Regions from separate parts of the Streptomyces sp. NPDC101165 genome, predicted to be linked through region 1. Evidence: predicted binding sites of a transcription regulator. Region 1 holds the regulator's gene; the other holds the start of a gene.

The links. The regulator HrcA, encoded in region 1, represses chaperone genes, less so after heat shock. The targets are predictions, from matches to a motif close to TTNGCACTCNGNNNNNCNGAGTGCNAA.
Region 2: groL (chaperonin GroEL) is a predicted target of HrcA. The motif match lies at 2,454-2,480, and genes of this name have one in related genera.

What each region holds. Positions count from the first base shown of each region.
Region 1 covers NZ_JBIWPG010000002.1:528,849-536,164, reverse strand. The annotation lists gene ACIRVH_RS05900 (S41 family peptidase) at 1-20, opposite strand, end outside; gene ACIRVH_RS05895 (hypothetical protein) at 129-692, opposite strand; gene ACIRVH_RS05890 (VOC family protein) at 778-1,170, opposite strand; gene ACIRVH_RS05885 (16S rRNA (uracil(1498)-N(3))-methyltransferase) at 1,188-1,934, opposite strand; gene ACIRVH_RS05880 (nitronate monooxygenase) at 1,931-3,007, opposite strand; gene dnaJ (molecular chaperone DnaJ) at 3,108-4,244, opposite strand; gene hrcA (heat-inducible transcriptional repressor HrcA) at 4,245-5,261, opposite strand; gene ACIRVH_RS05865 (MBL fold metallo-hydrolase) at 5,424-6,158, shown strand; gene ACIRVH_RS05860 (DUF3097 domain-containing protein) at 6,193-7,059, shown strand; gene ACIRVH_RS05855 (hypothetical protein) at 7,040-7,316, opposite strand, start outside.
Region 2 covers NZ_JBIWPG010000011.1:174,206-181,521, forward strand. The annotation lists SAM riboswitch class I at 1-11, shown strand, start outside; gene thrC (threonine synthase) at 29-1,312, shown strand; gene ACIRVH_RS24570 (MoaD/ThiS family protein) at 1,390-1,665, shown strand; gene ACIRVH_RS24575 (cold-shock protein) at 2,108-2,314, shown strand; gene groL (chaperonin GroEL) at 2,643-4,265, shown strand; gene ACIRVH_RS24585 (class I SAM-dependent methyltransferase) at 4,356-5,048, opposite strand; gene ACIRVH_RS24590 (Uma2 family endonuclease) at 5,053-5,724, opposite strand; gene ACIRVH_RS24595 (hypothetical protein) at 5,783-6,613, opposite strand; gene ACIRVH_RS24600 (DUF397 domain-containing protein) at 6,881-7,087, opposite strand; gene ACIRVH_RS24605 (helix-turn-helix domain-containing protein) at 7,071-7,316, opposite strand, start outside.

The sequences.
Region 1 (7,316 bases):
TCGGCGGTGAAGGTCACCAAGTCGCCGTGGAGGTGGGGGAATCGGAGGTAGCCGGAGGTTCCCGTCGAAGCGCCCTTAGTCACCCCGTCACTTTACGCAGCGGCCGCCGCCCGCGCCCCCGGTTTCGATCACTTGCCCTGCGCGGGCCAGCAGGTCGGGTCGCCCTTGCACCAGATCGTCCGGGTCACGGTCACGGTGACGGTCGGCTGCCCGCCGGAGGGCCGGTGGGTGACGGGCGGGGCGTACGTCGGCCCCGGCTTGGCGTTGCAGTTGCCCAGCCCGCCGACGTGGAACACCTGCTTGCCCTCGACCCGGGCCGTCAGATCCCCGCGCACACAGGCGCCGTCGACGGCCTTGGTCACCACCCCGACGACGGTGATCTTCCGCAAGTCGTCGGTCTGCCCCTGACAGTCGACGGAGACGACGGCGGTCTCCGTCGGCGAGGGCGCCCTCCCGGGCGTGCGGCTGCCCGAGCTGCCGTAGTTACCGGTGCAGGTAAGCCAACTCACGTTCACATGCTGCCGTTTCAGCTCGGCGGTGGCGGTCGTGTCGGTGGTGTACGCCACCGCGGCCGAACCGAGATCCCCCGGCTGGCACCCCACGACCGCCCCCACGGCCACCACGGCCAGCCCGGTCGCACTCAGCACACGCACGGGCCGCGCCCGACGTCGAATCCGCCTCAACACCCCCATGCAGGGCAGCGTGCCACCGGCCCGCGCACGGGGGAAGGCCGCATACGGTCACTCGTCAGTTCGGAGCGGTCACCATCGGCTGACGTCAGCCTCCCAGCAGCAGCCACTCCTGCAGCTCCACCAGGTTGCCCTCGGGGTCCTTGAGGTGGGCCACCCGCATGCGGTCGGTCATGGGGGCCGGGCCGTGGAGCAGGGTGGCGCCGCGGGAGGTGATCTGCTCGCAGTAGGCGTCGAGGTCGTCGACGCGCAGGACGACCAGGGAGCGGTGGCCGTTGGTCGGCTCGCCCAGTTCGTTCAGGATCTCGGCCATCATGGCGCGGTCCTGCAGGGCGATCCCGGCGGAGCCGGCGTGCGGGCTGAACTTCTCGTACGGGCCCTCGGTGGCGCCGGACTGCGGCTTGAGGCCGAGGACTTCGGCGTAGAAGTGGTAGCAGGCGGCGAAGTCGGTGACGAGGAGCCGTACCTGTGCGAGTTCCATCGTGTTCCCCCGGATTCTCAGGACCAGCGGCCGGTGCGGCCCAGGAGCAGGGCTGTGGCGGCGGTGCCGGCGGTGGAGGTGCGCAGCACGGTGGGGCCGAGCACGTGGGCCCGTGCGCCCGCCTCCTCGAAGAGTGCCAGCTCGTCGCGGGAGACGCCGCCTTCGGGCCCCACGACCAGCACGATCTCGCCCTCGGTGGGGAGTTCGGCGGTGGCGAGGGGAGCGCTGCCGTGCTCGAAGTCGGAGTGGAGGACGGCGGCGAAGTCGGCTTTGGCGAGAAGTGCGGCAACCTGTTTGGTCGTCGCCGCGTCCGCGACCTCGGGGAAGCGGACCCGGCGGGACTGCTTGCCGGCCTCGCGGGCGGTGGCCCGCCACTTGCCGAGGGCCTTCAGCCCGCGCTCGCCCTTCCACTGGGTGATGCAGCGGGCCGCCTGCCAGGGCACGATGGCGTCGACGCCGACCTCGGTCATGGTCTCGACGGCGACCTCGCCCCGGTCGCCCTTGGGCAGGGCCTGGACCACGGTGATGCGCGGGGCGGGCTCCGGCTCCTCGGAGACCGAGGTCATGTGGACGATCAGCCGGTCCTTGCCCTCGACGCCGATCACCTCGCACACCGCGTAGCGCCCGGCGCCGTCGGTGAGGACGACCTCCTCACCGGGCTGCAGCCGCTTCACGGAGACGGCGTGCCGCCCCTCGGGCCCGTCCAGGACGTACCGGTAGCCGTCCGAGCGGAAGTGCTCGACGACGAAGACCGGAGCCGTCATCGCCCGTCACCTCCGTCCGACAACGCTGTCCCCGCCGCATCGATCTCGCCGACGAGGACCTTCACCAGCTCCCCGGCCGGCAGCTCGCGGGCCATCCGGTGGCCCTGGCCCGCCCACAGCGCCATGCCCTGGGCGTCCCCGGCCTTGGCTGCGGCCTTGCGCAGCGGAGAGGTCAGGTGGTGGATCTCGGGGTAGGCGGCGGGGGCGTACGGGCCGTGCTCGCGCAGGAAGCGGTTGACCAGGCCCCGCGCCGGGCGGCCGGAGAAGGCGCGGGTCAACTCGGTGCGGGCGAACAGGGGGTTGGTCAGAGCCTGCTTGTGCAGCGCGTTGGCGCCGGACTCCGGGGTGGCGAGGAACGCCGTGCCCAGCTGGGCCGCGCTCGCGCCGGCCGCGAGGACGGCGGCGATCTGGCTGCCGCGCATGAGGCCGCCGGCGGCGACGACCGGGATGCCGACGGCCTCCCGGATCTGGGCGATCAGCGAGAGCAGACCTATGCCGGAGCCGTCGTTCTCGGGGATGTCCCGGTGGGTGCCCTGGTGGCCGCCGGCCTCCAGGCCCTGTGCGATCACCGCGTCCGCGCCGGCCCGCTCGACCGCGAGGGCCTCCTCGGCGCTGGTGGCGGTGACCAGGGTGAGGGTGCCGGCACGGCGCAGGGAGTCGAGGACGTCCCGGCCCGGTACGCCGAAGTGGAAGGAGACCACCGGCACCGGGTTGTCGAGGAGGACCGCGAGCTTGGCGTCGTAGCCGTCGTCCCGGCCGCTGTCGGGGTCGCCCAGCTCGGTCTCGTACCAGGCGGCCTCACCGGCCAGCTGGTGCGCGTAGACCTCGACGGCGCCCGACTCTGCGTACTCGGACTGGGGCATGAAGAGGTTCACGCCGAAGGGCCGGCTCGTGAGCCCCCGCAGCTGCTTGATCTCCTGGTACATGCCGTCGGCGGTCTTGTATCCGGCGGCGAGGAATCCGAGGCCGCCCGCCTCGGACACGGCGGCGGCGAGCTGCGGGAGGGAGACACCGCCCGCCATGGGGGCCTGCACGATCGGGTGGGGGAAGAGATCGGTCAGTGCGGAGGACATGACGGCATGTTGTCACGTCCTTTGAACAAGTCCGAATCCGGGCTTCCCACGGCATAGGCCACCGGCATGCGGGGTGCCGAAGCACCCCGCAGCCGATGGTTCAGCGCCCGTTGAAAGCGTCCTTCAACCGCGAGAACAGCCCCTGCTGACCCGGCTGGAACTGTCCCTGCGGACGCTCCTCGCCGCGCAGCTTCGCCAGCTCGCGCAGCAATCGTTCCTGCTCGGGGTCGAGCTTGGTCGGGGTCGTGACCTCGACGTGGACGATCAGGTCACCCCGGCCGCCGCCGCGCAGGTGCGTGACGCCCCGGCCGTGCAGCGGGATCGACTGGCCGGACTGGGTGCCGGGCCGGATGTCGACGTCTTCCATGCCGTCCAGGGTCTCCAGCGGCACCTTGGTGCCGAGGGCCGCCGCCGTCATCGGGATCGTGACCGTGCAGTGCAGGTCGTCGCCGCGCCGCTGGAAGGTCTGGTGCGGCAGCTCGTGGATCTCGACGTAGAGGTCACCGGCCGGACCGCCACCGGGGCCGACCTCGCCCTCGCCGGCCAGCTGGATGCGGGTGCCGTTGTCGACACCGGCCGGGATCTTCACCGTGAGCGTGCGCCGGGAGCGGACCCGGCCGTCGCCCGCGCACTCCGGGCACGGGGTCGGCACGACCGTGCCGAAGCCCTGGCACTGGGGGCAGGGGCGGGAGGTCATGACCTGGCCCAGGAAGGACCGGGTCACCTGGGAGACCTCACCGCGGCCGCGGCACATGTCACAGGTCTGGGCGGAGGTGCCGGGAGCGGCACCTTCACCGTTACAGGTGTTGCAGACGATCGCGGTGTCGACCTGGATGTCCTTGGTCGTCCCGAAGGCCGCCTCGTCCAGCTCGACCTCGATGCGGATCATCGCGTCCTGGCCGCGCCGGGTGCGCGAGCGCGGGCCGCGCTGAGACGCCGTACCGAAGAACGCGTCCATGATGTCGGAGAAGTTGCCGAAGCCACCGGCCCCGAAGCCGCCCGCTCCGGCGCCGCCCGCCTGGGAGAGCGGGTCGCCGCCGAGGTCGTAGACCTGCTTCTTCTGCGGGTCCGACAGCACCTCGTAAGCGGCGTTGATCTCCTTGAACCGCTCCTGGGTCTTCGGATCCGGATTGACGTCCGGGTGCAGCTCGCGTGCGAGCCGACGGAACGCCTTCTTGATCTCATCCTGCGACGCGTCGCGGCGCACGCCGAGAACGGCGTAGTAGTCCGTGGCCACTTACGACTCCGCCAGGATCTGTCCGACGTACCGTGCCACTGCGCGTACCGCTCCCATCGTTCCCGGGTAGTCCATGCGGGTCGGTCCGACCACGCCGAGCTTGGCAACCGCCTCGCCGCCCGAACCGTAGCCGACCGACACGACGGAGGTGGAGTTGAGTCCCTCGTGGGCGTTCTCGTGCCCGATGCGCACGGTCATGCCCGGATCCTTCGCCTCGCCGAGGAGCTTGAGGAGCACGACCTGCTCCTCAAGGGCCTCCAGGACGGGCCGGATCACGAGGGGGAAGTCATGCCCGAAGCGGGTGAGATTGGCGGTGCCGCCGATCATCAGCCGCTCCTCGTTCTCCTCGACCAGTGTCTCCAGCAGAGTGGAGAGCACTGCGGAGACCGTACCGCGATCCTCGACGTCGAAGGCCTCGGGCAGGTCCTCGACCAGGCGCGGCACGTCGGTGAACCTGCGGCCCGCGACCCGGCTGTTCAGCCGGGCCCTGAGGTCCGCCAGGGACGCCTCACCGAAGGGTGCCGGACAGTCGACCATCCGCTGCTCGACCCGGCCGGTGTCCGTGATCAGCACGAGCATCACGCGCGCGGGGGCGAGTGAGAGCAGCTCCACGTGCCGCACGGTGGACCGGGTCAGGGACGGGTACTGCACGACGGCGACCTGCCGGGTCAGCTGCGCGAGCAGCCGTACCGTGCGCGCCACGACGTCGTCGAGGTCGACGGCGCCCTCCAGGAAGTTCTGGATCGCGCGGCGCTCGGGCGCGGTCATCGGTTTGACGCCCGCGAGCTTGTCCACGAACAGCCGGTAGCCCTTGTCGGTGGGGATGCGCCCGGCACTGGTGTGCGGCTGGGCGATGTACCCCTCGTCCTCCAGGGCCGCCATGTCGTTGCGCACGGTCGCCGGGGAGACGCCGAGGTTGTGCCGCTCGGTGAGCGCTTTCGAGCCCACCGGCTCCTCGGTGCCCACGTAGTCCTGGACGATGGCGCGCAGCACCTGAAGCCTGCGTTCACTCAGCATTCGCGCGCACCTCCAGCATGTCGTCCCGTCGGCTCTTCCGGTCGCCCGCCTGGCACTCTGCGTGTCCGAGTGCCAGCCTTCCCCAGCCCAGTGTACGGGCGTGGGGTACTCACTGGGCAAGGTCGGTCCTGCCGTACCAGCTTGTACCGCTAGCGTCGCGGTATGACGGTGACTTGGGAAGAGCTGGGGTGGGAGCGGCTGGCGCCCGGGGTGGGGCGGTGCCGGCTGCCCGGCTGGGACTGCACCGTGGGCCTGGTTCTCGGGGCGGGTACTGCGTTGGTCGTGGACGCCGGGTCGAGCCCGGCCGAGGGCGAGCGGCTGCGGGCCTGGGCGGAACAGCTGGCGGGGCACGGTGTGACCCATCTCGCGCTCACCCATCCCCACTTCGACCACGTCTTCGGCACGGCCGCCTTCACCGGGGCGCAGACGTATGCGGCGGTGGGCGTCGACGCGGTGTTCGCGTACGAACGCGAGGAGCTGCGCCGGGACGCGGTCCGGCACGGACTGCCGGCCGCGGACGCGGACGCGTCCGTCGCCGCCCTGACGTCTCCCCGCCACCTGGTCTCGGGCGAGTGGACGCTGGACCTCGGCGACGGCCGGCAGGTGCTGCTGGCCAACGTGGGCCCCGGCCACACGGCCCACGATCTCGCGGTCCTCGTCCCCGGCTCGGTCTCCGGCGCCACCGAGATCGTCTTCTGCGGCGATCTGGTGGAGGAGTCCGGTGAGCCCCAGGCGGGCCCGGACGCCGTACCGTCCCGCTGGCCCGACGCCCTGGACCGGCTGCTCACCCTCGGCGGCGAGGACGCGCTGTACGTCCCCGGTCACGGTGCGGTGGTCGACGCGGCGTTCGTACGACGGCAACGCGACGAGCTGGCAGCGCGATTCGGCGTGTCGTGAGTGCAGGTCGGCGGCTTCTCCTATCGTCATCCGAATGCGCCCACCCGTCTCCCGCCATCGCCCTTCCAACGAGGGCCCTTCGGGCCCGCGCCCTCGTATGTACTCCCCGGACCTGACCCCGCCCTGGAAGAAGCCCAAGCCGGTGCCGGAGGTCCCGGCGGAGCCCGGCCTGGTGGTCGAGGAGCCCGGCACCGGTTTCTGCGGCGCGGTGATCCGCTGCGAGGCGGGCACGGTGACGCTGGAGGACCGCTTCGGCAAGCACCGGGTGTTCCCGCTGGAGCCGCGCGGCTTCCTGCTGGAGGGCAGGGTGGTCACCCTGGTGCGGCCCGCCTCGGGTCCGGTACGGCCCACCCGTACGGCGTCCGGTTCGGTGGCCGTCCCCGGCGCACGCGCGCGTGTGGCCCGGGCCGGCCGCATCTACGTCGAGGGCCGGCACGACGCCGAACTGGTCGAGAGGGTGTGGGGCGACGACCTGCGCATCGAGGGAGTGGTCGTGGAGTACCTGGAAGGCGTGGACGACCTGCCGGCGATCGTGGCGGAGTTCGGGCCGGGGCCGGACGCGCGGCTGGGCGTGCTCGTGGACCACCTCGTCCCGGGCACGAAGGAGTGGCGCATCGCCGAGTCGGTGACGAGCGAGCACGCGCTGGTCGTCGGGCACCCGTACATCGACATCTGGGAGGCCGTGAAGCCGTCGTCCCTGGGGATTCGCGGCTGGCCCCGGGTGCCGCGCGGGGAGGACTGGAAGACGGGCGTGTGCCGGGCGCTGGGCTGGCCGTCGGACAACACGGGGGCGGTGTGGCAGGCGATTCTGGCGCGGGTGGGCTCTTACAAGGATCTGGAGCCGGAGCTGTTGGGGCGGGTGGAGGAGCTGATCGACTTCGTCACGGCTCCTGCCGGGTGAGCCCGGCGGCGGCCGGCTGCCTGAGGTAGGAGCCGGGCTGTTCGACGCGCCCGAACCACAGCTCGGGCGGAGCCCAGCGGCGGAGCGCGCGGTCGTACACGCTGAAGAAGTGCCGTACGTCCAAGCGGTAGCGCAGCCGGGGCAGCCCCTCGCGCAGCGGCGCCGTGTCGCGGACGAACTCGCGGAGCAACGGGTCGTCACGGTCGATGTCACCGCGGGGGCACAGCTCCACCGTGTGGACCAGCCTCCGGCCGACG
Region 2 (7,316 bases), on a different contig from region 1:
GAAGATGAGGAGAAAGGGCCTCGCCTCCATGGCTGTGCAGACAGTTGCAAGCACCAGCAATCCCACCGTAGACCTCGGCCCCGCCGCGGCGCTGAGCTGTCGCGAGTGCGGTCACCGGGTGCCCCTCGGGCCGGTGTTCGCCTGCGAGGAGTGTTTCGGTCCGCTGGAGATCGCCTACGACTTCTCCGCCTACGACACCGAAGAACTGCGTAAGCGCATCGAGTCCGGCCCCGCGAACATCTGGCGTTACGCGCCGCTGCTGCCCGTCCCCGCCGACGTGGCCGACAAGCCCAACATCAACCCGGGCTGGACCAAGCTCGTCAAGGCCGACAACCTGGCCCGCGAGCTGGGCGTCACCGGCGGGCTGTACGTGAAGGACGACTCCGGCAACCCGACGCACTCCTTCAAGGACCGGGTGGTGGCCCAGGCCCTGGAGGCCGCGCGTGCCTTCGGCTTCACCACGCTCTCCTGCTCCTCGACCGGCAACCTCGCCGGTGCCGTCGGCGCCGCCGCCGCCCGCGCCGGCTTCCGCTCCTGCGTGTTCATCCCGCACGACCTGGAGCAGGGCAAGGTCGTCATGGCCGCGGTCTACGGCGGCGAGCTGGTCGGCATCGAGGGCAACTACGACGACGTGAACCGGTTCTGCTCCGAGCTGATCGGTGACCCGGCCGGCGAGGGCTGGGGCTTCGTCAACGTCAACCTGCGGCCGTACTACGCGGAGGGCTCGAAGACCCTGGCGTACGAGATCTGCGAGCAGCTCGGCTGGCGGCTCCCGGACCAGATCGTGGTCCCGATCGCCTCCGGCTCCCAGCTGACGAAGATCGACAAGGGTCTGCAGGAGCTGATCAAGCTCGGGCTCGTCGAGGACAAGCCGTACAAGATCTTCGGTGCGCAGGCCGAGGGCTGCTCGCCGGTGTCCACCGCCTTCAAGGCCGGTCACGACGTGGTCCGCCCGCAGAAGCCGAACACCATCGCCAAGTCGCTGGCGATCGGCAACCCGGCCGACGGCCCGTACGTCCTCGACATCGCCCGCCGTACCGGTGGCGCGGTGGAGGACGTGACGGACGAGCAGGTCGTGGACGCGATCAAGCTGCTGGCCCGGACCGAGGGCATCTTCGCGGAGACCGCCGGCGGTGTGACGGTCGGCGTGACGAAGAAGCTGATCGAGGACGGTGTGCTCGACCCGACCCTGACGACGGTCGTCCTCAACACCGGTGACGGCCTCAAGACGCTGGACGCGGTGGCGGGTACGGGGCTCACCGCGACGATCCGTCCCACCCTCGAGTCGTTCCGCGACGCGGGGCTCGTCTGAGGGCCTCGTCCTTTCGTTTCCGTCTGCGGGCCGGTGGGGGCTGGTCACGCAGTTCCACCCCGACCGGAGGTTTCAACGTGAGCGTCACCGTCCGCATCCCCACCATCCTGCGCACCTACACCGGTGGCCGGGCCGAGGTCGCCGCCGAGGGCGGGACCCTCGCCGAGGTCATCCAGGACCTGGAGAAGAATCACACGGGCATCGCGGCCCGCGTTCTCGACGACCAGGGCAAGCTGCGCCGCTTCGTCAACGTGTACGTCAACGACGACGACGTCCGCTTCGAGCAGGGGCTGGAGACGGCGACCCCGGACGGCGCCGGTGTCTCCATCATTCCGGCCGTCGCCGGCGGCTGATCAAAAGTGGAGCATTACCTTCGGTAACCGTGGTTACCGATTGTTCATCGAATGGCCTCCTCCGTGAGAGAAGCGGAGGGGGCCATTCTGCGTGATTGAGCGCGGTACAGTTGGGGAACGCGTGCTGGGGCTGCGGGTCGCAAGCCCCGGAATCATGCGTTACGCCCGGTGAGAAGTGGCCAAAGTGCCCGGGCTATATGCGCCTTTTTGCGCCTTTCATGGAGCCCGACTTGCCCTGAATTCGGACGAATTCTCGGCAGATTCCGGATCGGGCGCGTCCAGAATTCTCGTCCGATTGACCTGTTGCAGAGGGCAGTTGGACAGATACATTCAGCCGCGGTCGACGCGTTCCGGCGCACGCCCCCGACCAATGGGGGGTGAGGTCTGACCCGGGTCCGCGAAGTGTGGATCTGTGCAAGGGCCAGTAATAGGGGAGTTAGGCATGGCTCAGGGCACCGTCAAGTGGTTCAACGCGGAGAAGGGGTACGGCTTCATCGCGGTCGACGGTGGTGCGGATGTTTTCGTCCACTACAGCGCGATCCAGATGGACGGTTACCGCACCCTGGAAGAGGGACAGCGGGTCGACTTCGAGATCTCGCAGGGCCAGAAGGGCCCGCAGGCGGACATGGTCCGGCTGGCGACCAGCTGAAGCACGCGTCGACTGAACAGCGACGTTCTTCTGTTTCATCTTCGAAGGGCCCGCACCTCCCGGGGTGCGGGCCCTTCGTCATGCCCGGCGCTCCCCTGTTCGCGTGCGGCTGAGTGCACCCTCCGGCACCCCCGAGGCGCTTGCACTCGGGGGTGCCGAGTGCTAATCATTGGCGTTAGCACTCTGAAGGTGAGAGTGACAAAGAAGGACCGGGTCGGTGAGGCCCGCAGGCCAGGTGGGGCAAGGAACCACAGGTCGGCGAGCCGTCCGTCGCGGGCGCGGGCGCGGTCCGAAGGAATCACCCCCAGTCCTGGAGGGACCACTTCACATGGCCAAGATCATCGCGTTCGACGAGGAGGCGCGGCGCGGCCTCGAGCGCGGCATGAACCAGCTCGCGGACGCCGTCAAGGTGACGCTCGGCCCCAAGGGCCGCAACGTCGTCCTCGAGAAGAAGTGGGGCGCCCCCACGATCACCAACGATGGTGTCTCCATCGCCAAGGAGATCGAGCTCGAGGACCCGTACGAGAAGATCGGCGCCGAGCTGGTCAAGGAAGTCGCGAAGAAGACGGACGACGTAGCCGGTGACGGCACGACGACCGCGACCGTCCTGGCCCAGGCCCTGGTCAAGGAAGGCCTGCGCAACGTCGCCGCCGGTGCCAACCCGATGGCCCTGAAGCGCGGTATCGAGAAGGCCGTCGAGGCCGTCTCCGCCGCCCTGCTGGAGCAGGCGAAGGACGTCGAGACCAAGGAGCAGATCGCCTCCACCGCGTCCATCTCCGCCGCCGACACCCAGATCGGCGAGCTGATCGCCGAGGCCATGGACAAGGTCGGCAAGGAAGGCGTCATCACCGTCGAGGAGAGCAACACCTTCGGTCTGGAGCTCGAGCTCACCGAGGGCATGCGCTTCGACAAGGGCTACATCTCCGCCTACTTCGCGACCGACATGGAGCGCATGGAGGCGTCGCTCGAGGACCCGTACATCCTCATCGCGAACTCCAAGATCGGCTCCGTCAAGGACCTGCTCCCGCTCCTGGAGAAGGTCATGCAGTCGGGCAAGCCGCTGCTGATCATCGCCGAGGACGTCGAGGGCGAGGCCCTGTCGACCCTGGTGGTCAACAAGATCCGTGGCACCTTCAAGTCCGTCGCCGTCAAGGCCCCGGGCTTCGGTGACCGCCGCAAGGCCATGCTCGGCGACATCGCCATCCTCACGGGCGGCGAGGTCATCTCCGAGGAGGTCGGCCTCAAGCTGGAGAACGCGACCCTGGACCTCCTGGGCCGCGCCCGCAAGGTCGTCATCACCAAGGACGAGACCACCATCGTCGACGGTGCCGGCTCCTCGGAGCAGGTCGGCGGCCGGGTCAACCAGATCCGCGCCGAGATCGAGAACAGCGACTCCGACTACGACCGCGAGAAGCTGCAGGAGCGCCTGGCGAAGCTCGCCGGCGGTGTCGCGGTCATCAAGGCCGGTGCCGCCACCGAGGTGGAGCTCAAGGAGCGCAAGCACCGCATCGAGGACGCCGTCCGCAACGCGAAGGCGGCCGTCGAGGAGGGCATCGTCGCCGGTGGTGGCGTGGCCCTGCTGCAGACCTCCGGTGTCTTCGAGAAGCTGGAGCTCGAGGGCGACGAGGCCACCGGTGCCGCCGCTGTGAAGCTGGCCCTGGAGGCCCCGCTGAAGCAGATCGCCGTCAACGCCGGCCTCGAGGGCGGTGTCGTGGTGGAGAAGGTGCGCAACCTGACCCCGGGCCACGGCCTGAACGCCGCGACCGGCGAGTACGTCGACCTGGTCGCCGAGGGCATCATCGACCCGGCGAAGGTGACCCGCTCTGCTCTGCAGAACGCCGCCTCCATCGCCGCGCTGTTCCTCACCACCGAGGCCGTCATCGCCGACAAGCCGGAGAAGGCCGCCGCGGCCGCTCCGGGCGGCATGCCGGGCGGTGACATGGACTTCTGATCGACCTGACGGTTGATCGCCTGTCCTACGGACCGAGGGCGGTGCTTCCAGCTTCTGGCTGGGGGTGCCGCCCTCGGGCGTTTTCAGGGCTCAGGTGTCCTGATCAGTCGGTTCCTGAGAGTAATAGGAGCCCACTGCGGGCTGACCCGTGTAGTTCGGCCCGGCGGCGGGATCGGCACCGACGTAGCGGAACGGCGGTCGGATGTCACGGGCGCCATCGAGGGTGAGGCGGTGGTGCCGGGAGCTGTAGCGGAACCCGGCGGCGCGGAGGGCGGAGAGGGCGGCCCGCCCGGCGGGTGAGCCGTCGGCCCAGCGGACGGAGTCGGGGTCGAAGTGGGTGATGAACAGTCCGTCGGGGGTGAGCCATGAGGCGGCCCGGCACAGAAGCCCCAGCTGATCGCCGATGTAGTGGAGACCGTGTACGCAGGTGATGAGGTCGTACGTCCGTGAGGGCGCCCAAGAGGAAACGGAGGCGACGATCTCCTCCAGGACGGGCGGCGTCGGCGCCCCGGGCGCGAGCGGCCCCACGAGGTCCACGGCGGTGAGCACGGCGTCGCTCGACAGGGCACCGGCCGCCTCACGCAAGGCCCGGCCCTCACCACTGCACAGGTCCAGCCAGGAGGGAGCGGGACGACCGGCCAGCCGGGCGAGGGGATCGAAGCCCAACTCGCGGGCGTAGCTGTTGACTCCGGTGAGCCCGCGTTCCCGGTTCATGGAGTTGTTGGCCACGACGGAGGACCGCTCCAGCTCGTCGCTCGCGGAGATCAGTGGGGGTTTCGGCATACGGTCAGTCTGCGTAGTCCTTGAGCTCCTCGGTCTCCAGGGTGATGCTCACCGGCGGTGGGAGCTCGACGGCGGCGCCCCAGGGGTGGGACGGGGACTGCTGGTAGCGGCCGTCCTTGGGCTCGCTGTAGACGGTGACCGTGTTGTTGTCGCGGTCGATGAGGTGACAGACGGGGATGTCGACTGCTCCGTAGCCGACGGGCTTGTCGACGCGGTCGCGCTGGTTGGTGTCGCGGTCGTGGGAGGTGATCTCCACGGCCATGAGGGCGCCGTCGGCCGGGGACCAGTTGCCGTGTCCCTTGAAGTGGCCCCTGGGCGCGAGAAAGCCGTCCGTGATGGCGCGACCCTTACGGTATGCCTCGGTCTTGACACCTCGTTCGGGCACGAGGTTCAGCTCGGGGCGCTGTTGCATGCACTGACGGAGCAGCCACATGAAGATCTCGCAGTGGTTGCCGTCCGGCATTGCCTTGACCTCTAGCTTTCCGTGGCTGTACTCGAGCCGGACGGTCTCCGGCGCCCGGCGTGCGAGTTCCTCGAAGTCCTCGACGCTGAGCGGATCCTTGGTGCGGACGCGCCCGTCGACGAATTCGAGCTGCACACCCTCCGGGGCCACGCTGGCGAGTTCCTCGAAGTCCTCGATGGGCATCTGCGGGCGTTCAGCGGTGCTGGGGGTCATGGCGTCGCCTCCTCCCCTCCATCGTGCCCCGGGTGGTGTCGTCGGACCGTAGGAGCGGTCATGCGGGTGTCCTCTCTCGTCGCTTCAGGGACATCGCAGCCCGGATCTCGCCCGCGCGGGCGAGCACTGCGGGGGCGGGCAGGGGCGTACGGGGGTGCGCGGGAGCGCGTTCGCCTCGGCACCCGCCGCACACGCCCCCCGGCAGCGCTTCCGGCCGCCCCGGCACCCCGCACTCGGCGCACTCCAGGAACCGGCGGGGCAGGCGCGGGGCGGGTGGTGGTTCCGGCGGAAGTTTGTCGGTCAACCGGCGGCGGAGCAGGGCCGCCGGGCTGTGCACGGGCGTCGGCAGCCCTGCGGTCAGCGCGGTCTGGAGCATCTCCTCGGTGGCCCCGCGCGCGAACCACTCCTCCACCAGCGGGGCGAGCGCCGCGCAGTCGGCGGCGGAGAGGGACAGGACCGGGGCCGTACGCCCCAGGGCGGCGAGGAGGATGTGGGCGCGGGAGCGGGTGGGGCGGGCGCGTTCGTCCGGCGGCTGCTCCGGTTCCGGTACGTCGCCTCGCGTGAAGGCCGCCCACCAGGCGTCGTCGCGCGCGGTACGGGACCACCACGATCGGGTGATCCAGCGCGAGCCGCCCGAGTCGCTCTCCAGCCGCTCCCTCCCTCGCCTCAAGTGCCCTGCCCGCTGGAGGCTGTTGAGGGCGGTTCTGAGCGCGCACTGGCCGTACGGGAGCTGCTTGGCCAGTGTCTTCACGGAGATGTCGGCGCCTTCGGGAAGGCGGTCGACGTACGCGGCGATGGCGGCTTCGCGAGGCGGTAAGTGCGCGAAGTCGTGGTTGGTGCGGGTGAGTTGGTCCGGTGTGGAGCGCTTGCCGTAACCCGGATTGGCCATCGGGTGCGGGGACGCGTGCGCGGGCAGGGGGGCAGGACTAAAGTTGGCTTCAGCCACGGGATCGGGTTCCGTCCGGTCTCGTTGGTCAAGCCCCCGCAGGTGTTGGTAGCACCTGACGGGGGCTGTTCGTTATGCGGGCACGCTAGAGCCTCGTGACTGTCCGTCGCAAGTCGGTCGCGCCAAGTCAACGCGCAGGGTGGGAGGGTGGGTTGAACCCACCTCCCCTTCCATGCAAAGAGGGCTCGGGGCTTGGCGCTTGAGCCTCGGCTAGGCCCGCTTCAGGTCTTCGACGAACGCCGACCACGCCTCGGCCCGGAACGCGAGCTTCGGGCCCTGGGGGGTCTTGGAGTCGCGGATGGGGATGAGGGCGGGGTGGCTGACCGCAACTTCGAGGCAGTTGCCGCCGCCACCACCGCTGTAGCTCGACTTGATCCATGCAGCCGTGCTCAGGTCGTAGTCAGCGATGTTCCTCATGGGCGTAATCCTCCGCCAACGCCTCGATCAGGGCCAGGGACTTCTCTTGCGAGAGCGCGGAGGCCACGAGGAGGTCGTACACGAACCTGAGTCGGGCGACAGCGGCCGGGTCGTCCTCCAGCCGCCCGCTGCGTACTCCCTCAAGGTAGACCAGCGGAGGGGCGCCCTCGAAGTCCATCAGCTTGAGGGCACCCTCCATCGCCGTGTGAGCCCCCGCGCTGAGCGGCAG